Linked DNA regions of Chloroflexus aurantiacus J-10-fl. The protein of the gene in region 2 interacts with the protein of the main gene of each other region in a pairwise test. Links are inferred from orthologs where the notes say so. Each region holds a gene or a part of one and is shown on either strand. Other genes may lie near its edges. The genes, in order: CAUR_RS04555, recO and recR.

What was found.
Region 1: the proteins of recO (region 2) and CAUR_RS04555 interact in binary tests that used the Escherichia coli proteins (3 or more experiments, as listed by UniProt). The link is inferred for Chloroflexus aurantiacus J-10-fl from one-to-one orthologs.
Region 3: the proteins of recO (region 2) and recR interact in binary tests that used the Escherichia coli proteins (3 or more experiments, as listed by UniProt). The link is inferred for Chloroflexus aurantiacus J-10-fl from one-to-one orthologs.

What each region holds. Positions count from the first base shown.
Region 1 is NC_010175.1:1,190,486-1,198,387, forward strand. The notes cover bases 4,053-7,022. They hold CAUR_RS04555 (single-stranded DNA-binding protein), read right to left. Parts: upstream 5,818-7,022; coding sequence 5,287-5,817; downstream 4,053-5,286. Other genes in these bases: CAUR_RS04560 (Lrp/AsnC family transcriptional regulator), read right to left, coding at 5,976-6,254; CAUR_RS04565 (glycosyltransferase family 39 protein), read right to left, coding at 6,342-7,022. In the rest of the region: CAUR_RS04550 (6-phosphofructokinase), read left to right, coding at 1-1,220; more of CAUR_RS04565, read right to left, coding at 7,023-7,902. UniProt on the Escherichia coli protein: Plays an important role in DNA replication, recombination and repair. Binds to ssDNA and to an array of partner proteins to recruit them to their sites of action during DNA metabolism. Acts as a sliding platform that migrates on DNA via reptation.
Region 2 is NC_010175.1:3,929,865-3,936,339, forward strand. What follows is about bases 1-2,897. They hold recO (DNA repair protein RecO), read left to right. Parts: upstream 1-1,019; coding sequence 1,020-1,775; downstream 1,776-2,897. Other genes in these bases: smc (chromosome segregation protein SMC), read right to left, coding at 1-735; CAUR_RS15375 (PH domain-containing protein), read left to right, coding at 1,821-2,510; CAUR_RS15380 (purine-nucleoside phosphorylase), read left to right, coding at 2,573-2,897. Outside these bases: more of CAUR_RS15380, read left to right, coding at 2,898-3,394; CAUR_RS15385 (C1 family peptidase), read left to right, coding at 3,469-6,267. UniProt on the Escherichia coli protein: Involved in DNA repair and RecF pathway recombination.
Region 3 is NC_010175.1:660,303-668,007, forward strand. The notes cover bases 2,404-5,176. They hold recR (recombination mediator RecR), read right to left. Parts: upstream 4,211-5,176; coding sequence 3,596-4,210; downstream 2,404-3,595. Other genes in these bases: CAUR_RS02635 (HipA family kinase), read left to right, coding at 2,404-2,426; CAUR_RS02640 (DUF3037 domain-containing protein), read left to right, coding at 2,407-2,835; CAUR_RS02645 (roadblock/LC7 domain-containing protein), read right to left, coding at 2,830-3,201; CAUR_RS02655 (YbaB/EbfC family nucleoid-associated protein), read right to left, coding at 4,290-4,592; dnaX (DNA polymerase III subunit gamma/tau), read right to left, coding at 4,728-5,176. In the rest of the region: CAUR_RS02630 (alpha-amylase family glycosyl hydrolase), read left to right, coding at 1-1,650; more of CAUR_RS02635, read left to right, coding at 1,650-2,403; more of dnaX, read right to left, coding at 5,177-6,524; CAUR_RS02665 (hypothetical protein), read left to right, coding at 6,649-7,299; CAUR_RS02670 (McrB family protein), read left to right, coding at 7,299-7,705. UniProt on the Escherichia coli protein: May play a role in DNA repair. It seems to be involved in an RecBC-independent recombinational process of DNA repair. It may act with RecF and RecO.

The DNA.
Region 1 (7,902 bases), 2.7 Mb from region 2 along the record:
GTGTCCGCGATACCCATCAGGTTGCCGAGGCGATTGCCCAGCGCGACTACGAACGTGCGCTGGCGATGCGGGGCAATAGCTTTGTGGAGGCGTACCGCACCCTCGGCACCCTCATTCAGTCGCAGCCCTCGCCCCCCGACCGATTACGGCGCGGGCATCGCTTCGCAGTGCTGCACAGTGGCGGCCCGGCACCGGGAATGAATACGGCGGTACGGGCAGCGGTGCGGATCGGCATTGACCGCGGCCATACGATGCTCGGTGTGCGCAATGGGTTTCAGGGACTGATCGATGGCGACATCCACGAAATGGATTGGATGAGCGTAAGTGGTTGGGCAACGATGGGTGGCGCCGAGCTGGGCACCAATCGCAAGGTGCCGCAAGGCAGCGAGCTATACCAGATTGCCCGTAACATCGAGCGCTTCGGAATTGACGGTATCTTGATGATCGGTGGTTGGACCGGGTATCAGGCAATCTACAAGCTGTACAGCGAGCGACACATCTTCCCGGCATTCAACATCCCTATGATCTGCTTGCCGGCAACGATTGACAACAATCTTCCCGGTTCTGAGCTGAGTCTGGGTGCAGATACCGCATTGAACAGCATCGTCAGTGCAATTGATCGGATCAAGCAGTCGGCGGTGGCTTCACGGCGCTGTTTCATTGTCGAAGTTATGGGGCGTGACTGTGGTTATCTGGCCTTGATGAGCGGATTGGCAACCGGCGCCGAGCGGGTCTACCTCCCCGAAGAAGGCATCAGCCTGCGCAAATTGCAAGCCGATCTCGACGAGATGATGCGCTGGTTTCGTGCTGGTAAGCGCCTGAGTTTGATCATTCGCAATGAAAAAGCGAATCCGATCTACACCACCTCGTTCATCTGCTCGTTGTTTGAAGAAGAGGGTGGTAAGCTATTCGAGGTACGGCAGGCGATTCTCGGTCATTTGCAGCAGGGAGGTGATCCTTCGCCGTTCGACCGTATTCAGGCTACCCGTCTGGCCGTGCGCTGTATCGAGTTCCTGGTCGAGCACGCTGACCGTCGCGAACCAATCGGGGCGTTCATCGGCTATCGGGGCGGTAAAGTCCAGATACATCAGCTCGACGATATGCCACGCCTGATGGATCCGGTGCATGCCCGTCCGCGAGAGCAGTGGTGGATGTCTTTGCGGCAAATGACCGATTTGCTCACGACGCCGCCATCACCTACCGTTGAGAGCGGGAAGTAATAGCAGGTGCGCTGGCCCGGCAATGATGAATATCAAATCTGGTGCCACAGAAGGCTTGGCACACGATCCGAAAATGAGCCTGATGCCGAACCTGAGCGTGATATTGAACCAGCACTCTGCACCTGCAACGACCCAATAGGGGCTTGCCGGTAGCACACCCGGTGGCTGCTTAGCACGGGCCCCCCGGAATGATGCACATCGCTGAACAAGAGCTAGCGTGATTGCTGTGGTAGGGGACGTCACACCGTTCCCTACCCCATACCGCTACATCAGGCTGTACCAGGCTGTCCAAACCTTGCGAGCAGAGACATATCACGCTGGCGCTGCCTCTGAGCACGAACGTTTTGAACCAGCGCTCCGCACCGGTAACGACCCAACAGAGGCTCGCCGATAGCTGTTCAGCACGGCGACACCCCGAAACGCTGCACCTCTGCGCGTAAGATTTATATCAAATCCAGTTTAATGGAAGTCATGAAACACTATCCAACGTCACTCTGACGCTGCACTGCGGTGCGTAAGTGCTGGTATCCCCTGGGAGCACGAGCCTCCGGCTCGCCCACCACCTGGAGCCGCACACCCTCCAACGTCACTCTGACGCTGCACTGCGGTGCGTAAGTGCTGGTATCCCCTGGGAGCACGAACCTCCGGCTCGCCCACCGCCTGGAGCCGCACACCCTCCAACGTCACTCTGACGCTGCACTGCGGTGCGTAAGTGCTGGTATCCCCTGGGAGCACGAGCCTCCGGCTCGCCCACCGCCTGGAGCCGCACACCCTGCTGACCCACCCTGAACCGTTCACATCCACCCCCAGCGGGAGCGGACCGGGGTGAGGGCGTGTCGTATCTGAGAACAACGCAAGCGTGACCCGCGTCCAGGCACCACCTTGACATTGCCCCTGAACGTAACGGCACGTAAACCAGTCAGTACACCTGCAACGACCCACCAGCGGCCCGCCAGGGGCGTGCTTCGTGGAGCTTCAGCATGGGCGCAACAACCTGAGCGATGCACATTGTCAGTCAAGATTGGACATAGGCGCTGCACCACGGTGCCTACGTATATCCCCTGCGCGCGCGATCCTCCGGCTCACCCATCACCTGGAACTGCGTGCCCTACTGACTCACCCTGCACCGTTCACATCCGCCTCCAGCGGGGGCGGACAGGGGTGGGAACGTTCTTCCGTTCCGGCGAGTTCAGAGACAGACTGAAAATATAAGCCGGCACCGCTTCTACCGCATCAGGAAGCGCCAGCACAGCCCTCTCATCGCCCCTCGCCCGTGATGCTGCAAGGACAGGCAGGAAATACGAGGGAATACAACTTCTACCGCATCAGGAAGCGCCAGCACAGCACTCTCATCTCACTTCTTCCACGCCGCGCTTTTCATTACCCACATATCACCCAGTAACCGGTATGACACCTCATATCACATCGTGATGAATACGGTGCATCATTCGTCACGCACTCCATCCAAGTGGTCACGCACTCCTCAGCGTCCTGCTGCATTATCAGCACAACATCAATACCGTTCCCGTGACACGGGTTTCCAGCCCGTGTGCAGCCATCCCCGCCACTGCCGTCAGGTGCTGGCCGTCGCCGATGATGCGCAGGCAGGAAGCCTGCTTCACGGGCTGGCGCAACGTCCCCCGCTGCCCCACCCAACCCGCCGATCTGTGCCCCCTCGCCAACGGCACGCCCTGCCAGGGCGATCCAGCAGCACGTCCGGCACCCCCTCCGCACCGTGCGGCCAGCCCTGCGGTCGTGCGGGCTGACGCCCTCCCTCACGACCTGCACGCCCCGCCGGGTCTATCCATACGTGCGCCTGACACCTGCTCCCCGCCGGCAGGTCAGCCCCGGAGAGGCTTCCACGAAGGGTGGCAGGGTTTCAACCCGCCAATCCGTGCCAACCCGCCGCTCCATTAACCCACCGGCGCAGAAACCCGTCAACCCTTCCCCTCGCTGCCCTTCACCACACCGTTTCCGCCCCCCGCCGGGCTACCGTTGAGCACGCTCAGCCCTGCCGGTCAGGTAGGCTGACGCCCTCCCTCACGACCTGCACGCCCCGCCGGGTCTATCCATACGTGCGCCTGACACCTGCTCCCCGCCGGCAGGTCAGCCCCGGAGAGGCTTCCACGAAGGGTGGCAGGGTTTCAACCCGCCAATCCGTGCCAACCCGCCGCTCCATTAACCCACCGGCGCAGAAACCCGTCAACCCTTCCCCTCGCTGCCCTTCACCACACCGTTTCCGCCCCCTGCCGGGCTACCGTTGAGCACGCTCAGCCCTGTCGGTCAGGTAGGCTGACACCCTCCCTCACGACCTGCACGCCCCGCCGGGTCTATCCATACGTGCGCCTGACACCTGCTCCCCGCCGGCAGGTCAGCCCCGGAGAGGCTTCCACGAAGGGTGGCAGGGTTTCAACCCGCCGATCCGTGCCAACCCGCCGCTCCATTAACCCGCCGGCGCAAAAACCCGCCAACCCTTCCCCTCGCTGCCCTTCACCACACCGTTTCCGCCCCCTGCCGGGCTACCGTTGAGTACGCTCAGCCCTGTCGGTCAGGTAGGCTGACGCCCTCCCTCACGACCTGCACGCCCCGCCGGGGCTATCCATACGTGCGCCTGACACCTGCTCCCCGCCGGCAGGTCAGCCCCGGAGAGGCTTCCACGAAGGGAGGCAGGGTTTCAACCCGCCGATCCGTGCCAACCCGCCGCTCCATTAACCCGCCGGCGCAGAAACCCGTCAACCCTTCCCCTCGCTGCCCTTCACCACACCGTTTCCGACCCCCGCCGGGCTACCGTTGAGCACGCTCAGCCCTGTCGGTCAGGTAGGCTGACGCCCTCCCTCACGACCTGCACACCCCGCCGGGGCTATCCATACGTGCGCCTGACACCTGCTCCCCGCCGCCAGGCAGCCCTGCCGGCCTTCCACGAATTGAGGCAGGGTTTCAACCCGCCGATCCGTGCCAACCCGCCGCTCCATTAACCCACCGGCGCAGAAACCCGTCAACCCTTCCCCTCGCTGCCCTTCACCACACCGTTTCCGACCCCCGCCGGGCTACCGTTGAGCACGCTCAGCCCTGTCGGTCAGGTAGGCTGACGCCCTCCCTCACGACCTGCACACCCCGCCGGGGCCTATCCATGCGTGCGCCTGACACCTGCTCCCCGCCGCCAGGCAGCCCTGCCGGCCTTCCACGAATTGAGGCAGGGTTGCAACCCGCCAATCCGTGCCAACCCGCCGCTCCATTAACCCGCCGGCGCAAAAACCCGCCAACCCTTCCCCTCGCTGCCCTTCACCACACCGTTTCCGCCCCCTGCCGGGCTACCGTTGAGCACGCTCAGCCCCCTTCCCTCCGCGCGGTCAGCCCTGCCGGTCAGGTAGGCTGACGCCCTCCCTCACGACCTGCACGCCCCGCCGGGTCTATCCATACGTGCGACTGACACCTGCTCCCCGCCGGCAGGTCAGCCCTGCCGGCCTTCCACGAATTGAGGCAGGGTTTCAACCCGCCGACACGCCGGCCCCGATCCCGCACGTGGGCCAAGCAATATCCGAGTTGTGGGTAATGCATAGGAGGAAGCCGGAGGTGAGGGTGTTCATGACATCTCCAAGCCCTATCTCCTATATACGCTCACAAATTCTGTCCAACCTTGCCCCCCCACGGGGAGAGGCATCTAGCCATCCCTGTGGTGCCAACAACTATTGGTAGCCTCGGCAACGATGAACAGTATCGGTTAACCCAAGTTGCCACCTATGCTATGAGCAGGCTACGGAGGCTGATTGCCAGGATGAACAGCACGACGTTGCGCGTACCACCGTGCGGCGTACCTGCCTGAACGACGTGGGGAGCATCCAATTCCTATCGACGCGCTACGCCACGCCTCACGACAGCAACTCAGGCTATAACCATCCGCTGTGTTCTCCGTGCCTCTGTGGTGACAAAGGTAGCAACTTGAGTTATCGGTTAAGACTTGGTATCACACGCCGCTACTCTAGCGTCACCGGCAATGTGCTGGCTGCAAATGATGCGACAACGCGGGTGAGATTATCCTCACCCGCGTATGCATCAGAGACTAGCACTAGAAGGGAATATCTTCGTCTTCGATAGGTTGCGGCTGATTGCGAGCAGGGGCACGGCTAACCGGTGGTCGGGTAGAAGGAGCACTGGTTGCCGAACGTGAAGGTGTGGGTGGTACCGGTGGCGGTGTCCGCCGCACCGGCTCGTCCATTGGCTCGTCGTATGCCGGTTCAGCATCAGGTATTGGCCCACGCTCACCTTTGGGGGAGAGAATGATCATATCCTGGGCGATCACCTCAGTCGTATAGCGATCCTGCCCATCGCGATCCGTCCACTTGCGGGTCTGAAGGCGACCCTCGACGTAAACACGGGTACCTTTGGTGAGGTATTGATTGCAGATTTCACCGAGCTTGTCCCATGCGACGACGCGGAACCACTCGGTCTCTTCGTGTGTATTGCCGTCTTTATCGCGCCACGTGCGGTTGCTCGCCACCCGGAATGTGGTAACTGCGCTTCCCTGTGCGGTGTAACGCATCTCAGGATCAGCGCCGAGATGGCCTGTCAATTGAACCTTGTTCAAATCCTTCGCCATGATACCCTCCTCGTTACTCGTGTGTTATCGTCCCAACTGTACCGAACCGAGCGAGAGCTTTCCCGCACGATCTCGAACTATTGTGCGAATTATAGCATATGCTCTGTCGCATCGTCAAGAGCATAGCATTGCAATCATGTGACAGATTTGTGATGTTGTTACGACAGGCCAATATCGAAACCGGCTTCAAGGTCACGCCGTGAGTAGCGGCGGAACGCGAGCACGGTTGTGGTGTGGCGCACACCAGGAATACGGGCGATACCACCAGGAACAGCTTCATCAAGCGATTCGTAAGCGTTGACCCGCAGCACCGCGATGATGTCGTAGTCACCGGTGACGGAGTAGACTTCGGCGACGTTGGGAAGTTCGGCGACTTCCTGGGCAATATCGCTGATGCGTTGTGGTTCACAGGTGATAAATACGAAGGCAGTGACCATGAGCGCACTCCTGAATGACGGATCCGAGGACAGGTAAGCTAATGATACCAGATTCTACCTGTACGTGCTGCTGTCGTCGATACTGGCCTAAAAAGGTTCAGGTGGTCGGGCACGCCAAAGCATGGGTGTTAACCAGTACCAGAGTGTGTTGAGCATGACCAGTAAGCCAGCAGCGAGAACGCTGAGCCGTCCTGCCCACCCTCGACGCCAGAGGGCATCGCAAGCGGCAGCACAGCCGGTTGCTACCACCCAACCGAGAGCCATCAGGTAGCGAGGACTGTTGGAGATTTGGGTGATAAAGGGCAGAATAGCGAAGATGAGCGCAACAACGAAACTCAGTCCCATCAGTCCAGTCGTGATTTGCCAGCCCTGCCGCCGATACAACAGCCAGAGGCCACCTATGGCAAACGGGATCGGGAAGAATCCATAGTGGGCAATCAGGCCGGCCTGCCAGAGGGTGTTCCAGAGAGCAGCTCGACTAATTGGTGGTCGTCCGGCAACGGCAGTTAAGCCACCACTGCGTGCTGTGTCCAGTTGGGCCAGGAACATCGGCAGGTAAGCGCTGTAGAAGAAGACAATCGCAAAGATCGCTCCGCCAGCGATAGCCATCGTTAGTGGACGGCAAACACGCTGTGCCCACGGGGCATTCAACCAGCCAGCCGACCAGACGATGCCAAGTAGCATTCCCAGTAAGGCACCACTACTAATCAAAAACCCAAAATGACCGAGAAAGACCATCGCACTCAATGCTGCCAGACCCACTATCCATTCACGGTAGCATTGACCGGCCTGCCACTCTTCCCATGCTCGAATAACTCCCCAAATCAAGAGCAGGTAGAGGCTTTGGGTGATAATATGAGTGTCAAAAGACCACCAGGTGGTGAGGTACGTTGCGGCGGTAAATACATAGATTGCGGCTGCCAGCACTGCCGGTCGCGAAGGGAGGACACGGCGGGCAATCAGGTAGATCAGGATCGCACTCAGGCTGTCAGCCAGGGCTGCCCCAATTTGTAAGAGGAGCGGAGTTTCAAGACCTAATACGCGAGCCGGCGCCAGCAAGAGGTACGGCCCCGGTGGATACGGAAAATCAATTCCCCGATTCTTTGAGATAATCGTGATAAACCCACCCAACGCTTCATGAAAGCGATTGGTATGGAAGCCAATATCGCCGGGCATACTGGCCGGGTAGAAGCGTCCGCCGATCCGGGTTGCAAAGGCAACTGCTACGATAGCACTGAGTGACGACCCGGCCTCGCCGATGGCGAGCGCACGCAGCCCGGCCTGTACTGCCAGAGTTAACGGATAGGTGAGGGCCAATGCGATAAAGGCCGCTTCTGCGCCGAACGCCCACCGTGCCGGATCGAGGATAAGCGCAAGGCTGACTGCACTGACCCCTATCGCTAATCCATACCCGGCCCATTGTGACAGGGTGCGGTGCAGGATGAGCCAGCCCAGTACTATTGCCCCCATCCACCACAAGAGTGGCGGTAACACCGGCCAGCCCCAGCCACCGGGAACTACTGCTATCACGATCCGTTCGAGCGGCAGACCGAGTTGACGCGGATCTTGCGCTGGCTGAAACACATCACTCACCAGCCGCAGGTACAGGTGACCATCACCGGTTGCCGGTATGTATAACCATTGCCGG
Region 2 (6,475 bases):
GGCTTGCAGCCGGGCCTGCTGTTCCTGAGCCTGCGCTTCGCGCCATCCGGCGTGATGCCAGCGAGCCAGCAGCGTGTGGAGTTCGGCCTGCCATTCGCGGTACTGGCGGGCCTGTCCGGCCTGACGGCGCAGGCTGCGCAAGCGGGGTTCGAGATCGGCCAGCAAGTCGGCGACGCGCTGCAAGTTGGTCTCGCTTTCGCGCAGGCGACGGATGGCTTCGGCTTTGCGTAGCTCGAACCCGCCGATTTCGGCTGCATCTTCAAACAGCCGGCGGCGTTCGGACGGGCGCAGGGTGAGAGCGGCATCAACCAGACCCTGATTGATAATCGTGTAGGAACCGCCGAGTGGTTCGACGGCGGCCAACAGATCGCGCAGTCGGACACGAGCGCGGTTGATGAAATACTCATTCTCGCCTGTTCGCGTCACGCGCCGGGTGATTGTCACTTCATCGAAATCGAGGGGCAAGAGGCGGTCGCTGTTATCAATCGTCAACGCCACCTCGGCCAGTCCTGCCGGCGGACGCTTGCCACCACCGGCAAACAGCAGCTCGCCGGCCTGTTTGCAGCGGAGCGCGGCCATGCTCTGCTCGCCGAGCACCCAGCGCACTGCATCGGCCAGGTTTGATTTGCCACTCCCGTTCGGCCCGACCACAGCCGTAATCCCGGGCTGAAACTCAAAGACGGTACGGGTCGCGAATGTCTTGAAACCTTGAATTTCCAGTCGTTTGAGGTACATCGATCCTTCGTTGTCTGATACTTGCACACCGACGAACTATTGTACTTCAGACCGGCGAAGTGGTAAAGTGAAATATCGCTTGATCGGCCTTCTCTGAGCGGCTATAATACAGCGTGCAAGGATAAGGCATTCATTGTGCATGCCTGATTAACGACAGCACGGTAATTGTTTTGCGGGTCAGACTGACAAGTCAACGAGGGTCACCGACGGGGACTTGCATCAACCACACCCGCACAAGGCGCATCGCCGGTACAGCCCGACGGCGCGTAATGGCGACAGGTTCCATGCGAGAGCGAGTGTATCGCAGCGAGGCGGTTATTCTTCGTCGTACCGATTTTGCCGAAGCCGATCGTCTGCTCCTGATTGCTACGCCAACCGGTAAGCGATGGGTTATCGCCAAAGGTGCGCGCAAGATGAAGAGTCGGCTGGCCGGCCACATCGAACTCTTCACCCACGCGCAGATGATGTTTGCCGTGGGGCGTAATCTTGATATTGTTACCCAGAGTCAGATTGTGCATGCCTTTCCGGTCTTGCGTACCGATCTGACACGGTTGGGCTGTGGGTATTACGTGGCCGAGTTATACGACCGCCTGGCCGCTGAGTCGGAAGAAAACCCGCTCCTGTTTCAACTTCTGGTCGAGACGCTGCAAGCGCTGGATGGCAGCGCCAATCCTGAACTGACGTTGCGGAGCTTTGAATTACACCTGCTCCACATCCTCGGCTATCGTCCGCAGTTGCACTATTGCGTGGTTTGTAACGAGCTGTTGACGCCGGCTGCCGACCGGTATAGCCCGACGCTCGGTGGTGTGCTCTGCCCCCGTGATCGCACCGCCGATCCAGCCGCTCTCTCAATGAACGAGCCGACCTTTCGCCTGCTGCGCTATCTGCAAGCGCAACCTGTGACGGCTGCTGAAACACTCCGTATTTCACCAGCGACACGTCAGGAAGCCGCTACACTCCTGCGGGCCAGCTTACGCCTGTTGCTCGAACGTGATCTTAAATCAGCCGGGTTTCTCGATCATCTGTTATCATCACAGTAGTACTGGTATGGTTACGACACTGCCGACATCAAAGGAGGGCGGGCCATGAGTTACGTAGAAAGCCTGCTCGGGCGGGGAGAGCAAATTCTATACATTGCCCGCCAGCACATTTTTGTGTTGATTGTGAACATCTTGACCGAATTGTCGTTGATTGCCATCCTGGTGGCTGCTGGCGTCGCCTCGAATATGGCGTTTCGGAATAATCCGGCAGCGATGATTGGCAATATCAGCGTCAGCAATCTGATTTTGCTGATCTGTATTGTGATCAGTGTGATTGTACTGATCAGTGGTTTTCTCGACTTTTTACGCTGGAATTCGGAGCAAATTGTTATTACTGACCGTCGGGTTTTGCAGATACGTGGGATTTTTAACAAACGGGTGATTGATTCCTCACTCGAAAAGATTAACGATATTGAATTGCGCCAGAGCATTTTCGGGCGTATCTTCAATTTCGGTACTATCGAGATACTCACTGCGTCCGGCAGCGAAGGTGCGAATCTGATGGATCGGATTGAAGCGCCACTGGAATTCAAGCGGGCATTGCTGGAAGCGAAGCATAATCTCGAACGGGGGTATGGCTATCTGGAAACCGATGGCTACGTACCCGGGCGACCGGTTGGTGGGGTGATTGATATTCAGCGCACGTTGGAAGAACTGGCCCGGCTGCGGGATCGGGGGATTCTGTCGCCGGAAGAGTTTGAGGCGAAGAAACGCGATCTGCTCAGCCGTATTTGATTTATTGTTCCGGTGATGTTACTGATCCCGTCAGGATCGGTGTAGATAGAGACAGGTGGTCAATGTATAACGATATCGAACAGGCTTGCGCAGCCATCGTCCCGCGGCTGCGCCTCTCGCCACGGGTTGGCCTCATTCTCGGTTCCGGCTTGAGTGCGCTGGCCGACGAGATGACTGATGCGGTTGTGATTCCGTACCGTGACATTCCCGGCTTTCACGAGCCAAAAGTCGTTGGTCATCGCGGTGAGCTGGCGATTGGGATGCTGGCCGGTCAACCGGTAGCGGCGATGCGTGGCCGGTTTCATTTCTACGAAGGCTACAGCATGCAGGAGGTAACCTTTCCGGTGCGGGTGCTGCGTGCCCTCGGCTGCGAGACGCTGATCGTTACCAATGCTGCCGGTGGTTTACGGCCCGACTGGCAGGTTGGGGATATTATGCGGATCAGCGACCAGATTTTTCTGCCGGGGATGGCCGGCCATCATCCACTGCGCGGCCCAAACGACGAGCGGCTGGGGCCGCGGTTTCCGGCGATGGTGGGCGCCTTCGATAATGATCTGGTGCCGCTGACCCGCGCAGTAGCAGCCGATCTGGGCATCACGTTGCGCGAGGGTGTCTATTGTATGCTGAGTGGCCCTCATTTCGAGAGTGCTGCCGAGTTGCGGATGCTGCGCACATTGGGAGCCGATGCGGTGGGGATGTCAACTGCGCCGGAGATTATTGTGGCAATACACGGCGGAATGCGGGTATTGGGCTTTTCCCTGATAACGAATCTGGCCTTGCCAGATGGCCCACCGGCTAACCACGAAGAGGTGATTGAAGCCGGTGAAGCGGCCAAACCGAAATTTGCCGCTCTGCTGCGCGGTATCCTGGCTCGGATGGAGTAATGTTGCCGGATGACGAGACCCAATTGCCCGGCACGGCTTGCCCGGAAGATTAATAATAGAGATGGGAATTTGCTATGCGCACACTCACACCATTGACCGCAGTGGCCGCCATTGATGACGCAACCCGAACGGCATTGGCTGCCTATTGGATCACCAGCGTCGAAGAGCTGGTGGCGACGGCACGGGCCACCAATACCGGTTTGGGCAGCGGTCTGGCTGCGCTGGCGCAGGTGTTGGGGCGCAGCGAAGATGATGTGCGAGCGATGGTGATGGCGGCGCTGGATGTGGTGCCCGACGCCAGCTCGTTCAGTGTCGATGTGGCAATGGAACCGGTTGGTACCGGCGCCATTTTCGATGATCTGCCCGAAGTTGATGCGACGGCGTTCAGCCCACCGGTTGGGCTGCCGGCAGAGGTGGCGCCACTGTTGAACCTGCCCCCACCGGTGAGCCAGGGGCCGCGCAATACTTGCGTCGCCTTTAGCATTGCGGCGATGGTGCAAATCTTGAGCAAAGACCCGACCGATCTTTCCGAGCAGTTTATTTACTGGATTAGTAAGGATCGTGACCGGATTCCGGGCGATGTTGGTACCAATCCGCTGGTCGCGATGCGAGCGGTGGCCGAGCTGGGGGTGTGTCGGGAAGAGACGTGGCCCTACCGGCCAGAGCCGGTTGATAACCAGAACCCTGGGCACGAACGACCGAGTCCGGCTGCATTTCAGGAGGCAAAACAACGCCGACTGGCGGCAGTCGAACAATTGCCGGCGCGTGATGTGCAACAGATTAAAGCTGCATTGGCGGCTGGACGACCGGTGTTAATCGGCTTGATGATCGGTGAGCATTGGACGAGTAGCGGACAGGTGCGTCGGATCGGGCGTGTGCGGCGGGCATTGCCCGGCGAGCAACGTCTGGGTGGGCACGCAATGTGTGCGCTGGGCTATCGCGATGATCCGACGGCACCCGGCGGCGGTTACTTCATCGTGCGTAATTCGTGGGGCAGTGATTGGGCAAGTGAAAATCCTGATGGGCCGGGATATTGTTACGTACCGTACCAACTGATCTTTGATGAGGGCCTGGCCGCCCTGGTGGCCACGGGTGTGATTATTGAACAACCGGAACCGGTCGCTCCTGTGCTGGGCAAGGCTGCACCTGACGAACTCACAGCCATCCTGACCGAGATGCAGGCCCTGCGGAGCCGGCTCGACGCCTTGATCGAGCGGGTACAGGCCCTGGCCGGTGTCCAATCGGCGGTAAGCGTGGCGGACACCGAAGCCGTGCCGGTCGCTCCCGCAGAGCCGGCAGTGCCGGTGGTGACCGGCTACAGCGGCCCGCTGATCCTGGTGGCCGATGATCAAAGTCCCGATGAATTGTATCCAAACGGCATCGATGGCCGGCGTGGCGAGCCACTCCTGCGCATTGATGCAAAGCGAGCCAGTGAACTGGCGCAGCACAGTGAAGACCCGAAAGACCTGCACGCGCTCCACAAAACCCGCAACGAAGCCGAAGAAAAGCATTTTGGTGTCGTCGCCGAGGTCGATCAGGAAGATTTGGCGCAGGCGCGCTGGGCGCTGGTGGTCAGCGCAACCGACGATGTGCGTCTGATCGAGGCGCTCTGGCCGTTGATTGAACATCGGGCGCAGCAGCAGGGGATTGTACTACCGGCAGTCAACTTTCGCCAGGGGGAAACCTGTGCCGAGTGGGCCGGGCGCTATGCCGATCCGAAGCAACCATGGGAGCAGCGTGCGCCAGTCCTGGTGCATCGCCCCGGTGAACGGGTGAACGCCTGGCTGGCCCGCCACGGTACAATGGCCGGCCCTGTCAAGCCGAGTCAGGGTGTACCCTTCTATCTCCTAATCGCCGCCCGGCCAGGGCCACTGGCTGAGAACGACCGCGCGTTTATCAGTTTCAATTTCCAATACGAACTCGACATCTTCTGGGGTGTAGGTCGGCTCTGTTTTACGGATGAACGTGGGCATCATCGCTACGCCGATTATCGTACCTATGCCCAACGGCTGGTTGATTACGAACGGCGGGCAGCACGAGAGATTCGTCTGCGGCGCGAGATTGTCTATTTCGGCACGCGCCACGATCTCGACAAATCAACCGAGCGTAGTGCGCTCGAACTGGTAACCCCGCTGGCTAAATGGCACGAGCGTGGGTTACCGCAAAAACAGGGTTTTGCCAAACGGCTCCTGCTGGCCGGGGATGCGACACGCAGCAATCTCGAACTGGCCCTGCGCGATGGCAATCAACCGCCGGCGATCCTCTTTAGCGCTACCCATGGACTGGGATTACCGGCCACTGATCGCGAGCTTATTCCCTATCAAGGCGCGCTCGTGACGCAAGACTGGACCGGTTTTGGTGGGATCAAGCGCGAGCACTGGTTTGCGGCGGAAGACTTGCCGACCAATCTTTCGCTTGAGGGGATGGTTGCCCTGATCTTTGCCTGTTACGGTGCCGGTTGTCCGCAGCAAGACGAATTCATTTTCGACCCCGAAAAAGGTCGCCCAATTATTGCCCCCTTCACGTTCGTTGCCCAACTGCCGCAGCAGATGCTATTGCGCGGTGCGCTAGGTGTGGTTGGCCATGTTGAACGAGCCTGGACGTATGGCTTCAGCATGGATGGTGCGCGTGGTCAAACCCAGAGCTTTGAAGATGTGATCGGGCGTCTGGTAACCGGGAAACGACTGGGGAGTGCGACCGATCAGTTCAACATCATCCAGGCCGCCCGTTCGCTCACCCTGGCTGAAGAGCTGGAGAACATCAAGTTCGGCAAGCAACCCGAACCGCGTGAGCTTTCGACGCTCTGGATGGCGCGGAATGATGCGCGCAACTATATGCTGCTCGGTGATCCGGCAGCGCGGCTGGCGATCTGAGAGGGTCTTTGCTTCGCAAGAACGCTGGCAGCGTGCGCCACTGGCGCATGATCAGGATGTCTGAACAGGTTGTCCTCTGGGAACGCGAGTTGTCGGGGCACGGCATGCCGTGCCCCTACTGTCCAGTGGTGAAGCGTTACCAGGTGTGCTACCGGTGAGTCGTAGGGGCGACGCATGCGTCGCCCCTGGAGTTTGGCCCTTTCTGGGA
Region 3 (7,705 bases), 3.3 Mb from region 2 along the record:
GGCACCCCGACCAATTCGCGTCCGCCAACGCCAACCCGTGATCCGCGCCTGCCAACCTTGCCGCCGCGTATAACGCCCGGCCCTACGGCCACACCTTTTCCGCTTGAAGCCGGCTGGTGGGATGGGGCTGTCTGTTATGAAATTTTCGTGCGCTCGTTTTACGATAGCGACGGCGACGGCAACGGTGATCTGAACGGCATTATCGCCAAACTTGACTATCTCAATGATGGCGATCCCAACACGACCACCGATCTGGGCATCAATTGTATCTGGCTGATGCCGGTCGCCGAAGCTGCCAGTTATCACGGCTACGACACGATTGACTATTACACGGTCGAACGCGACTACGGCACCAATGAGGATTTCAAGCGTCTGGTTGCCGAAGCGGAACGGCGCGGGATTAAAATCATCATCGATTTAGTACTGAACCATACCAGTACCCAACACCCGTGGTTTCAAGAGGCATTACGCGACCCCAACTCACCGTACCGCGACTGGTATTTGTGGTCGGCGATTGACCCTGGCTATCGTGGCCCATTCGGCAACAATGTGGTCTGGCACAAATCACCCATTCGTGATGAATATTATTACGGCGTGTTCTGGGGTGGTATGCCCGATCTCAACTATCGCAATCCGGCAGTCACTGCCGAAGCCTACAAGATTGCTCGCTTTTGGGTTGAAGAGATGGGGGTTGCCGGCTTCCGTCTCGACGCGATCAAGCATCTGATCGAATATTACACTCTCCAGGAAGACACCGTCGAGACCTTTGAATGGTTGCGCGAGTTTCGACGTTTTCTCGACCGGGAACTACCCGGAACCTTCACGATTGGCGAAGTCTTCAACGGCAACCCGCGCACGCTGGCACCGTACTATCCTGACCAGCTCGATTACTATTTCGAGTTTGAAGTCGCCAATCAGATTCGCGGCGCGGCCAACACCGGTCTATCGCGATTGTTTATGCAGGCGGTGCAGGATGCCTACACAAAACTACCCTATCAACGCTGGGCACCCTTCCTGACCAATCACGACCAGAACCGCGTGATGTCGGTGTTGGGTGATGACGTGGCGAAGGCAAAACTGGCTGCGCTGGCTCTGCTGACCATGCCGGGACTGCCCTTCATCTATTATGGTGAAGAGATCGGCATGCTGGGGGTGAAACCGGATGAGCGTATTCGCACCCCAATGCAGTGGACGAAGGAGGAGTTTGGCGGATTCTCAGCCGGTATTCCCTGGCAGCAGCCGCAGAGCGATTACCCGGTCAAGAATGTGATGTTACAAGACCAGGATCCCGAATCGCTGCTCAACACCTACCGGCAGTTAATTCATCTCCACGTGAATACACCGGCACTGGCGACCGGTGATTTCTGGCCGTTAACTGCTAACGGTGCCAGTGTCGCCGCGTACATCAGGCGCAGTGGTGAAGACATGGTTTTGGTGGTGATTAATTTTGACAAAGTACCCACGCCACCGTTTACACTATCATCAGGTGAGAGCGACCTGCCGGCAGGCACCTACCAGGTGACCGCACTCTTCGGCACGCCACCGGCACCGCCGGTGCCGCTTACCATCGCCGACGGGCGTATCGTGGAGTATCAACCGGGGATCGAAATACCGGCTCAAACCGGATACATATTCAGGTTGGAGCGCTAATGTTACGAAAAGTAACTGCAACTCGTTATGTCACACCGTTGCGTGAAGGCGGTTCATTACCGGCGATTGTCGAAGCCGATGATGATGGCCTGTACGTCGTAAAGTTTCGCGGGGCAGGACAGGGGCCAAAAGTGCTGGTTGCCGAGCTGATCTGTGGTGAACTGGCGCGTGCGCTTGGCCTGCCCGTTCCAGAGCTGGTGTTGATTGAGATCGATCCGGCGTTGGGACGCAACGAACCGGATGGTGAGATTCAAGACCTGATTACAGCCAGCGCCGGATTGAATCTAGCCGTTGATTTCCTGCCCGGTGCGCTGGCATTTGATCCGACATCTGTCCGTGCACTTGACCGTAAACTGGCGTCACTTATCGTCTGGTTTGATGCCTTCATCACCAATGTTGATCGCACGCCCCGCAACACCAATCTCCTCTGGTGGCACCGCCGGCTCTTCTTGATCGACCACGGTGCAGCGCTGTACATTCATTACACCTGGAATGATTACCAGAATCACGCTCGCAAACCCTTCAGCCAGATTCGCGATCATGTGTTGATAGCAGCGGCCAGCGATCTGGAAGCAGCCGACCGTGAACTGGCAGATCATATCAACACAGATCTGCTCTGGCGCATTGTGGCGAACGTCCCCGATGAATGGCTTATTGACCAGCGGTTTTCCTCAGTAGAAGACCACCGTGCAGCCTATGTTGAATATTTGAGTCTACGACTCGCTGCACCGCGCGCATTCGTACAGGAGGCTATCGATGTCCACGAGCGCCTTTGAATATGCATTACTGCGCCTGGTGCCACGGGTAGAGCGTGGTGAGCAGATCAACATTGGGGTGGTGTTGTTGTGTCGGCAACATCGCTTTTTGGGGATACGGATTCATCTCAACGAGGCACGGATTGCCGCTCTCTGGCCTGATCTCGACCTGGCGCCGGTGCACGAGCAACTGGCGGCGTTTGAAATGGTGTGTGCCGGTGGTGCTGGAGCCGGGCCGATTGGCGAATTGCCGATTTACGAGCGCTTTCGCTGGCTGACGGCAACGCGCAGTACAATGATCCAGCCGTCAGCAGTGCACTGCGGCTTGTGCGATGCTCCACAGGTGATGCTCGACCATATCTTTCAGCAGATGGTCGTCTTGCCGGGTCAGGCGATTGACGAACGCGCTCACGAGGCAGGCGCTTTATAACTCAACCCGTACCCGCTCGATCATTGCCTGGAGGGCAAAGCGGGCCTTACCCAGATTTGCAGTTTCGCTCAGCACCCCAAGGATACCGTAGTAGCCGGGAATAATTTGCGAAGCCAGCATCAAGAGCGCATCGGTTTCGAGAACCAGATCGCGCACATAACCAACCCCGATCCGATCAGCCGCTGCCGCTGCCCGCGAGGCTAAATCGGCCAGTTCAAGTTCGGCCAGTTCGATATCGAAGTCGAGTTCGGCAGCACCTGGATGGTAGGCAATTGCCACACTCAGACCATCGGTACCGATGATGCCGGCGAACTGCGCGCCTTTCACGCCGGTAATAGCTTCATTCAAAATGGTATTGACATTCATACAGGTTTACTGCAATTAACAGGCTTGCTGAAAGAGTATTTCGGTTGTTGTAGCCCCTTCCCTGGCATCCCCCCGATGGGGAGGGAGGACGCCCCCCTCCTGCCCCCCCGCTGGGGGGAGGAAATATGCGCCTGGGATTTCCCCGCTGGCGGAGGACGCCCCCCTCCTGACCTCCCCCCGTTGGGGAGAGAAAATGTGCGCCTGGGATTTCCCCGCTGGCGGAGGACGCCCCTCTCCTGACCTCTCCCCGTTGGGGAGAGAAAATGTGCGCCTGGGATTTCCCCGCTGGCGGAGGACGCCCCCCCTGACATCCCTCCGTTGAGGGGGAGGAAGTACCTTTTTTGGCTTTCGACAGGAAGGAAGGACATTTGGCAATACTAACCCAGGCACCGGCTTACAACTCACGTCGTCCTTCAAAGGCGGAGCCAAGCGTTTCCGGATCGGCCCATTCGAGATCGCCACCGGTCGGCAACCCCCGTGCTGGCCGGGTCACCCGTACACCAAGAGGTGCGAGGTCGCGAAGCAGCAGAAAGGCGGTGGCCTCACCCTCGGTATTGGGGTTTGTGGCAAGGATCACTTCCTGAACAGGTTCGGAGCGAACCCGCGCGAGTAGCTCTTCAATCTTGAGATCTTCGCGATAGATACCTTCGAGCGGAGCAATGTGGCCGTGGAGGACATGATACAGACCGCGGTAGGCACCGGTGCGCTCGATAGCCAGCACATCGAGCGGCTCTTCAACCACACAGATTTTGGTTTGATCGCGCGACGGATCGAGACAAATTGCACACAGCTCACCCACGGTGATGTTAAAACAGCGTCGGCAGTAGCCAACCTGTTCTTTCACATCGAGAATAGCTTGCGCCAGCGCCAGCGCCTGTTTTGGTTCAGCCCGTAAGAGATAAAAGGTCAGACGTGACGCCGTCTTTGGGCCGATACCGGGCAGTTTGGCAAATTCCTCGATTAGACGAGCCACCGGTGCGGCAATCAATTGATCCGTGCGAACGGTCATATCATCTCCACCACAGATTCGTCGGTGACAATGCGCAATGCCGACGCATTCCCCTCATCACCAGGACGACAATGCCGGTTTAGAACAACCCCTTGAGACCACCAGTCAACGGCTGCATACGCTCTTCGGCCAACTGCTGCGCTTTGCGCGAGGCGTCATTGATCGCAACTAACAACAGATCCTGCAACATCTCAACATCATCAGGATCGACAACCTCTGGCGAAATCGTGATCGATTGCACTTCGCGATGACCGTTCATTTTGACCGTGATCGCACCACCACCAGCCGTACCTTCGACAATGGTGGCAGCCAGTTCTTCCTGCACCTTCTGCATCTGGCGTTGCATCTGTTGAGCCATTTGCATGAGCTGACGCTGATTCATCAGACAGACTCCCTTCTATTCACCTTAATATTGCAATTGCCTGTACCAGAACACGTGAAGCCGGCGAAGACATGTGAGCGTAGATATGGGTAGAGTACCACACTGCTACACAATTGTACAGCTATCCCGCAAACATTATTCAGGATCGAGCGGTTCGATATCTACAATATGGGCATCGAAGATATTCAATGCAGCACGAACCAGTTCATCTTTACGAGCTTCGCGAATTTTCCCACGCAGATCGGTGGGTTCAACCGATTTTTCCTCGATGGTACAGCGTACCGCGTAGGTCTTCCCCAAACGACGACGCAATAAATCTTCGAGAAGCGACCGATTCTTCGGTTCTTCCAGGCGTTCTTTATGGAACGAGGATGTCACCAGCAGCACGATAGTATTGCCTTCGACATCATACGGACGCGCACTATTGAGCAACGCCTGCACCGTCGGACTGCGCGGACGAACATCACGCTTGAAATCTTCCCAGATCGCCTCAAGCTGTTCAAGCACCGACATATCAGCATCGGCAGCACGAGCAACAGCAGGATCGGCAGGCGGACGCATCTGGCGGGTCGCTGCCCATGCCTCTGGCGGTGGCGGTGGTGGATCGGAGACAGGTGTGACATCCGACGGTACTTCACTGCCGGATGCAGATACCGGTTCGGGTACTGGAGGTGGCGGCGGCGCAACAACGCTGGGCGGCACTGGTTCGGGATGTGCCGGGGCGCGAACGGGTTCGGTTTGCGGAACGATTGCCGGTACAGCAGCACTGGGACGGCTGGTAGGGGTACGTCCTGCCAATGAAGCGGAACGTGACGCAGATGAAGAGGCAGGTTGCGCAACCGGTGGTGGCACCAGCAACGCTTCAACGACTGCCACTTCGAGCGGTAACTGACCATAGGGTGTTGTACGTAACTGTGCATCGAGATTGCTAAACAGCTTCACCCAATGTACCAACGCAGCCATATCGGCCTGCTGCACCCATTGCCCCAAGAGCGCCACTTCGTCATCGCTCAAATCAAGCAGTGTGCGATCACCGGTCGCCTTCAGCACCATCACTGCGCGCAGACGTTCCACCAGATCGCGGGTAAACTGACGCACATCAGCCCCCTGATTGGCAACCCCATGCACTGCGCGCAGCGCTGCTGTCAGATCGTGATTGACAAGAGCCGTGATCAACGCATCAACTTCAGCCGCTGCCGTCATCCCAAGCAGGCTTTGCACCTGTGGTAGCGTGATCGGGCCTTCGACAAACGAAGCCAGTTGCTCGAGAATACCGAGCGCATCACGCATACTGCCGGTGGCAGCGCGCGCAATTGCTTCAGGCACACCATCGGCCAGCACAATTCCTTCTGCCGCTGCAATCCGGCGGAGATGAGCGGCCATTGCCGAAACACTATGGCGAACGAAGGTAAAGCGCTGGCAGCGTGACAGAATCGTGGCGGGAACCTTATGAACTTCGGTGGTTGCAAGGATAAAGAGGGCATGATCGGGTGGCTCTTCCAGCGTTTTCAGCAAGGCATTGAACGCTGCTGTCGAGAGCATGTGGGTCTCGTCGATAATGTAGACCTTCATGCGAGCTTCGGCTGGTCGAAACTGCACCCGCTCGATAATCTCGCGCGCATCTTCCACACTGGTGTGGGAAGCGGCATCCATCTCGATCACATCAACTGCACGCCCTTCAGCAATGGCAGCACACATCTCGCACACGCCGCACGGTCGAGCGGTGGGATCGGGGTTAAGACAATTCACTGCTTTGGCAAGCAGGCGAGCCATGGTCGTCTTCCCAACACCACGGGGGCCGGTAAACAGGTAGGCATGGCCAACCCGATCTTCGGCAATCGCATTGCGGAGCGTCTGTACGACATGCTCCTGCCCGACCAGCTCAGCAAAGGTCTGTGAACGCCATTTTCGATAGAGCGACTGAACTGCCATTACGCTTTCCGATGATCTTGACCCGCACAGCATCTCGTATTATACCAGAGGAGGTACCCCACTTCCGCGCCGAGAGTGGTATAATCGAGATACAGGTATTGTCGATCTGCTACAGAGGGCTTTTATGCTCACCTATGAGCAACTTATCTCAGTTCTGATCGAAGAGCTTGAGCACCAACAGATCAATATTGTCCATACCCAAGAGTTAATAGACGCACACACGTTGGGGCGAAGCCTGCACGTTACGTGCTTCCCGCCAAACATAGATAAACGTGGCCCCTGGGTACGGCTGCCCTTACGGGCAGTGATCAGCCTGCAATGGCCGGCAGAACTCACCGTCATCTCTTTACACGGTCAGGCGATGATTGAAACCTTCAATCAACTGGTTGGTCAACCAATCGATACGCGAAATCTGCTGGGATTTGAGCTGACCTACCACTTACCACTGAGTCATGCCGAGCAAGCGACAGCAGATGCATCAGCCCTGACAAAGAAGGTGATTGATCTCTTCGCGGACCAACCCGACATCGAGCAAAATCTCGATATCAACGCTACGATACAGTACAGCGTCAATCAGGAACCAGTCCTGGCACAACTGACCGTTACTCGCCAGTTTCCGATCCTCCGCCTTGACCGTGATCTGGTCGAGGAGGCTGCAATTGCTCTGGCTATTGAATTACGCGAGATGTTGCCACGGCTCACAATCGTCTTCCATGCCGGTCAAAATGAATCAGGGCTTGATCCGCAGCTCTACTTACGCCCACCAACTGCCTGATGCCGTTCTCTTCTGCTGCATTGCATGCATTGTTACAACCCGGCGTTTCTGAACGCTGGCAGGCTGTGCAACGCCTGTTACACCCTGAGATGCTGGTACTGGCCAATCGCGCCGCAGAGCGTGCAGCGGCGCTCTTGCCACAACAATGGCCGCTGTACGAATTGAGTTTTAAATCACGGCGGGCAATTGATCGCGGTGGTGGTCGGCGCGATCCCATCACCGACTACTGGTTTGCTTTTGACCGACCGCCACGTGGGGCCGGTGTCATGCTCACGGTCAGCGGAATCGAGCGGACCGTCACTGTTGGGTTGCAATTGTGGGGTGTACGCCGGCCACAACTTGCCCACCTCTGGAGTCAGGCGCGTCCGGTGTGGGAGGCACTGATTGATCGAATCGAACACGAGGG